3 regions of the Streptococcus porcorum genome follow, and region 2 is predicted to be linked to each of the others. Evidence: predicted binding sites of a transcription regulator. Region 2 holds the regulator's gene; each other region holds the start of a gene.
The links. The regulator Rex, encoded in region 2, represses fermentation and respiration genes when NADH is low (regulators of the CRP and FNR family bind a similar motif). The targets are predictions, from matches to a motif close to TTGTGAANTANTTCACAA.
Positions count from the first base shown of each region.

Region 1: adhP (alcohol dehydrogenase AdhP) is a predicted target of Rex. The motif match lies at 1,600-1,617, and genes of this name have one in related genera.
Region 3: adhE (bifunctional acetaldehyde-CoA/alcohol dehydrogenase) is a predicted target of Rex. The motif match lies at 1,130-1,147, and genes of this name have one in related genera.

Region 1 is NZ_JBRUDG010000005.1:63,936-66,212, forward strand. Features, by position in the region: gene guaC (GMP reductase) at 1-241, opposite strand, end outside; gene adhP (alcohol dehydrogenase AdhP) at 477-1,502, opposite strand; gene ACVRWY_RS02380 (hypothetical protein) at 1,797-2,277, shown strand, end outside.
Region 2 is NZ_JBRUDG010000038.1:10,427-12,703, forward strand. Features, by position in the region: gene guaA (glutamine-hydrolyzing GMP synthase) at 1-460, shown strand, start outside; gene ACVRWY_RS08445 (redox-sensing transcriptional repressor Rex) at 851-1,489, shown strand; gene ACVRWY_RS08450 (gamma-glutamyl-gamma-aminobutyrate hydrolase family protein) at 1,499-2,194, shown strand; gene radC (RadC family protein) at 2,196-2,277, opposite strand, start outside.
Region 3 is NZ_JBRUDG010000014.1:22,794-25,070, forward strand. Features, by position in the region: gene adhE (bifunctional acetaldehyde-CoA/alcohol dehydrogenase) at 1-1,102, opposite strand, end outside; gene ACVRWY_RS05240 (acyltransferase family protein) at 1,312-2,277, opposite strand, start outside.

The DNA of each region.
Region 1 (2,277 bases), on a different contig from region 2:
TGAAAGGAATACGACCTTCTTCATCAAAACGGTGCATAATGTAAAAATAACCGTCTTTCGCAAGTAACTCAGCTACATCTTCATCTAAAATAGTTTGCATATTTGCTGGAACTACGGGTAATCTAAAACTATGATTCCCTAATGTCACACTTGTATCTGCCTCTGAACGGCTGTTAATAATACACTTATTTGGAATAAGTTGGACATCTTCATAGTCAAAAACTCGAAATTCATTAAGCATAGTTTGTCTCCTTGAGTAAAAAATGACCTTCCTATGCGTAACCGCATCGCTAGGCAGTCTCACCACTGCCCTTCCGTTAACCTATATTATCTAAAATTTTCTAAAAAATCAAAATTTTTATCTCCTTTTTAAAATAATGTTCGTAAATAACGAACATTATTTTAAAAAGAGGCTAGATTTCTATCTAACCTCCAAAGTAATAGTCAATTCATTTACTATTTTCAAAAAATCTCTTTCAGACTGTTTCCCCTGTAAAATCTAAAACCATGCGCCCTTGAATAGTTCCAGCTGCCATTTCAGAAAATACAGCTGGTGCATCATCAACTGGACGTTTTTGCACAACTGGCACAACCAGACCCTCTGCACCAAATTGGAAAGCTTCTTCCAAATCTTTTCTGGTACCAACAAGTGATCCAATAACCTGAATACCATCAAGGACTGTTTTAACAATGCTAAGCTCCATGTATTCAGACGGTAAGCCGACTGCTACTACTTTTCCACCTGCTCGAACACTATCAACTGCCTGATTAAAAGCAACTTTTGAAACAGCTGTCACACAAGCTGAATGGCATCCTCCAGTTTTTTCCTGTATTAAGGCCGTAACATCTTCAACCTTATTAGCATTAATAATGATATCTGCACCAACTTCTTTAGCTAGTTCCAGCTTATCATCATTAACATCAATGGCCACAACATGAGCATTAAATACTTTCTTAGCATATTGAACAGCAAGATTTCCTAGGCCTCCGACTCCAAACACAGCAATCCATTGCCCTGGAGCCGCACCACCTTCTTTGATGGCTTTATAAGTAGTTACACCTGCACAAGTGATGGAACTAGCTTGAGCTGGATCCAAGCCTTCTGGAACTTTTACAGCATAATCCGCTGTTACCACTACATACTCAGACATTCCTCCATCAACACTATATCCAGCATTTTTAACGCTTCGACAGAGGGTTTCACGACCAGTAGTACAGTACTCACAGTAGCCACATCCTTCAAAGAACCAAGCGATTGAGACCCGATCTCCCACTTTCAAAGAAGTGACATCATCAGCAATTTCTGTTACAACACCGATACCTTCATGGCCTAAAATTCTACCTGGAACTTTTCCAAAATCACCATTAGCTACATGCAAGTCAGTATGGCAGACACCACAATATTCTACTTTTACTAAGGCTTGCCCTTCTCCAACCTGTGGTAAGGCATGATCTACTACTTCTACACCATTTGCTTCTTGATTAACAACAACTGCTTTCATAATTATTCCTCCAATACGATTTGAAAAGCACATGTGTTTTTTATTTTGTAATCGTTTACATTTTCATTATAATACTTTCAAAAATATTGTCAAGTTTTTGTGAAAATTATATCAAATTTATTTTTTAATCATTGGACTGATTTCTCTTCAAATCTCCCCTACTGTTATCAAGAGGGATTTCTTGGACAAAACTAAGTATTTAGAGTTAAAACTACTCAAATAAAATCATTTTTTTCATAGAGACTGCTAGACAGCTTTTTTGATTTTTCTTTCTAAAAAGGCTATCATTTCAGTATGAAAATTTTTATAGTTGAAAACCAATTACACGCTCTTCAAGCATTTATTGAAAAAAATTTTTCCTTTCTCTTTGATTTTACTACTGGTCAACAATGCCATAATCAGGATTTTGACGGATATCTCATTCTAACTCATTCTAAAACTCCTTTAATAGCAGAATTTCCAATTGATAAAACAATGGTCATCTGCTTGGGAGAGGACACAGTACTCCCTTATCAATTTGTTCTTCATTTTAAAAAGTGGGAAATCGAGAAAAACGGCTTTCCATCTGGAGAAGATTATCACATTTTGTCACAAGGACTTATGCAATTTTTTCTCAGCTTAAATAAAAAAATAGAGCTTCCTTTTGACATTACCACCTTCTCTAAAGATGGAAAAGTAATAAAACAATCTGATACTAAAGCTGATAGCTACTCTTCTTTTTTTGTAAAAGAGGACAGACTTTCACCTAAATTACTAGCTTCTTTATCCAAAGGAC
Region 2 (2,277 bases):
TGAACCATTAAATACACTGTTTAAAGATGAGGTTCGTGCTTTAGGAACAGAACTTGGAATGCCTGATGAAATCGTTTGGCGCCAACCTTTCCCTGGTCCAGGGCTTGCCATTCGCGTAATGGGAGAAATTACAGAAGAAAAACTAGAGACCGTTCGTGAATCTGATGCTATCTTGCGTGAAGAAATTGCAAAAGCAGGTCTTGATCGTGACATCTGGCAATACTTCACAGTTAATACCGGTGTACGTTCCGTTGGCGTTATGGGAGATGGTCGTACCTATGATTATACTATCGCTATCCGTGCCATTACTTCTATCGATGGTATGACAGCTGATTTTGCTCGTATTCCATGGGATGTCCTACAAAAAATCTCAGTTCGTATCGTAAACGAAGTTGATCACGTTAACCGTATCGTCTATGATATCACAAGTAAGCCACCAGCAACTGTTGAGTGGGAATAGAGTTAAGTTAACAGACATAAAATCCTTAGAAAGCAGTATTTCTAAGGATTTTTGTTTGATATCGAATTAAACAGACTATGTTTTATCAACTGCGTTGAGATCTCTTTTTTATTGAACAGATTACATTGATCAAACTTCAAAAAGAAATGTAAATAGAGACAAAAATTGTATCATAACACTGATTGTCGCACCTCCACTAACGAACTTAGTTTGGAGGTGAATTTTTACTAATCCTCACTATGGTTATTCTAGTACTTGTATCTAAGTCACTTTTTGACTTCTAGATAGGGGTATCAAGAACATCTGATGGTTTTATATTATCAAAAATTGTTGTTATTTTCACAAACTTTCTGTTACAATGGTAAATGAAGGTATGAGGAGGTTATTTATATGAGCTTATTAGAAAGAAATATCCCAAAAGCCACTGCCAAACGTCTGTCGCTTTATTATCGTGCTTTTAAGCGTTTTAATGCAGAAAATATTGAAAAAGCCAATTCAAAACAAATTGCAGAAGCAATTGGGATTGACTCAGCGACAGTTCGACGAGACTTTTCTTATTTTGGAGAACTTGGTCGTCGTGGTTTTGGCTATGATGTCAAAAAGCTGATGAATTTTTTTGCTGATATTTTAAATGACCACTCCTTAACCAATGTTGCACTGATTGGCGTGGGAAATATTGGAAAAGCTCTGCTTCATTACCGTTTTCATGAGCGTAATAAGATGAAAATTACCATGGCATTTGATACTGATGATAATGAGCTAGTTGGCACAAAGTCTCCTGATGGTATTCCAATTTATGCCATTTCAACCATCAAAGACCATCTTGCAAAAGATGAGATTACTACTGCTATTCTTACAGTCCCTAGTCTCAAAGCTCAAGAAGTTGCTGATATTTTAGTCGAGGCTGGTATCCAAGGAATACTGTGTTTCTCACCTGTTCATCTATCAGTTCCTCGACATGTGGTTGTGCAATATGTTGACTTAACCAGTCAACTGCAAACCCTACTATATTTTATGAATCAAGATTAAGGAGCCATTATGTCAAAACCTATTATTGGAATATCAGGTAATGAAAGACCAAATTATAAGTATCCCGATATTATGTGGTCTTATACTCCTACTAATTATGTCCAAGCTGTTCAAGCCTCAGGTGGTGTCCCGCTTATTATCCCTGTTGGTGATCCCAAATGCGCTAAAGACTATATTTCTATGGTGGATAAACTGATTTTAACAGGTGGACAAAATGTAGATCTTGTTTTTTATGGCGAAGAAAAAGATACTAGCGATGATGATTTTCATCGTGATCGTGATTTATTTGAATTTGCCTTAGTAGATGAAGCTATTAAACAAAGAAAGCCGATTTTTTCTGTCTGCCGCGGAACGCAATTGATGAATATCGCCTTGGCTGGTTCGTTAAATCAAGATATCGAAAACCATTGGCAAGATGCACCATCTGATTACCTTAGTCAGCAAATGATTGTGTCAGATGATAGTGTCCTTCTTCCGATTTATGGAAAATCTAGCCAGATTAACTCCTTTCATCATCAGAGTATTAAGGAATTATCTCCTTTGTTAAGGGTGGTTGCTTACGACCCTAAAGATGATACCATTGAAGCTGTTGAATCTATCCATCCTGATATTCGATTTTTGGGTGTTCAATGGCATCCAGAGTTGCTCCATGAAAGCAGAGAGGAAGATCGTAGCTTGTTTGACTTTATTGTCAATGAGTTTTAAGCTAACTACAATAATCCGTTTCTTCTCGAAAGCTATAATAGTTCTTTTTCCCAATAATCAAGTGGTCTAAAAGCACAATTCCC
Region 3 (2,277 bases), on a different contig from region 2:
GAGAATCTGATTTCAAGACAGCAATTACTGGTGACAATTTCTCGCGTGTCAACGGTTCATTGATACCAACTTCCTTACATTCTGCTGCTAGGATATTTGTGCCTTCAGGAACTGAGAAGCCTGCTTGTTCTGCAATCCAAGTCGCTGGTTTTCCGACGATGTTTGGATTTAATTTAGCTTCTGCACAATTTTTACCGTTGGCTTTAGCTCCAAAGCAAAATTCTTCTAGGAGAGCTTTTTCTTTTTTATTAACAAAGTAAGTGTGATAGGATTTAAACTCTTTGACAAAGTCATCATAGATTTCTTTATCAACAATCACAGCTTGCTCTGAGGCACAGACCATCCCATTATCAAATGATTTAGACATGACAATATCATGAGCTGCCTGACGAACGTTAGCAGACTTTTCAACATAGGCTGGAACGTTACCTGCACCCACACCAAGAGCTGGCTTACCACATGAGTAAGCTGCGCGTACCATGGCATTACCACCTGTAGCAAGAATCGTAGCAATTCCATCATGGTTCATCAAAGCCACGGTTGCTTCCATTGAAGGTTTTTCAATCCACTGGATACAGTTTTCAGGAGCTCCTGCAGCAATGGCCGCATCACGCACAATACGAGCAGCATGTGCTGATGACTCTTGAGCTGAGGGATGGAAGGCAAATACAATAGGGTTACGTGTTTTGAGAGAAATCAATGATTTAAAGATTGCCGTTGAGGTTGGGTTAGTAGTTGGTGTAATCCCACAGATAACTCCTACAGGCTCTGCAATCAATGTTAATCCTGTTACATCATCTTCTTCGATGACACCAACTGTTTTAGTATGGCGCATATTATTCACCACATGCTCGCAGGCAAAGAGGTTTTTAGTTGCCTTGTCCTCGAAAACACCACGACCTGTTTCCTCATAAGCATGCATTGCTAAAACACCATGGGCATCTAGGGCTGCCACTGAGGCTTTTGCAACGATATAATCTACTTGTTCTTGATTAAGTTTTCGCATCTCCTCTAGGGCAACAAGACCTTTTTTCACTAGAGTATCGACATGCGCTTGTGCTTCAAGTGCTTTTTCTTCTTTACTTACAGTTTTATCAGCCATATTTTCCTCCAAAGTGATTCAACAAGTTTGTTAAATCTTTCACATTTGTTACGTTTTCTATTATAGCTTACTGGATTAGATTTGTAAACCCTTTCATGTAAATTTTTGTAATTTTCCTATTTTTAACGGTAAAAAATGAGACTAGGTTGATGAACCTAGTCTCAATCGTTTATTTTAAAACATTTTAGCTCAAAGCTCTAGAAGAGATGTTATTTTTCACCTTTTGCTGGAGCTTTTGCTGCTTTTTTCAAGGCAGCTTGTAGGGTTTGCGCATAAAGCTTGCCACCTTCTGAATCATCTGAGCCGTTATCTTTATAATGCACGCCATCTGTGCCAGGCCAAATTTCAGGATGATCAACTGCTACTTTATACCAATCTGCTATCGTGATGTAGTTGTATTTCTTGGCTAATGTCAACTCATAATCACGCGCTTCTTTAACAGCCGCCTGATTTTCCTTACCATTATAAGGGGTCACAAAGACTAAGTGGTGCCCTTTAGGTAAAGCATCGATGAACTGCTGGGTATCATCTTTATAATCATAAACCGAATTAACCCCAACGGCGATTACCACTGTTTCTGGAAGGGTCTCATTTTTGATATGATTTTCAAAGATATCAAATGCCAAATCGAAATTACGACTCACCGCAGAGTCTTGCTGAGCATTTGGAAGGTATTGGCTAAGAGCACCGCTTGAGCTGAGGGCAACAGAGTCTCCAATAATCAAGACTTGACTACCTGTTTTACCAATATTTTCCTTATCCGCTAAATTACGCGTCTGGCGCATTTGATCATTTGATTGGTTAAGTGAGCTCACTAAGAGATTGGTCTCAAATTCTCCCATTTTTGGAGAAACAGTCGTTAAAAAGAGCATCAAAACACCGAGAGCTGCAAAGCTAGTGTAAATCCATTTGCTATAAGGTCTGAGATCAAAGTCCCATCGGAACAAATGAGAAGACTTGCCTGCAATCAATGGCTCTAAAACATAAAAAGAAAGCGTCGCAAAAAGATAGGACAACAGCACCGTAACCATAACAGCTTGCGTGTTAGAGAGCATTTGTGAAAAAATCACGTAAAACGGCCAATGAAAGAGATAAACACCATAACTTGTATCGGCTAAGTAAGTGACAAAAGCTGGTTCTTTAATGCTCGTTTGATCACTCAAGACACGGCAGGA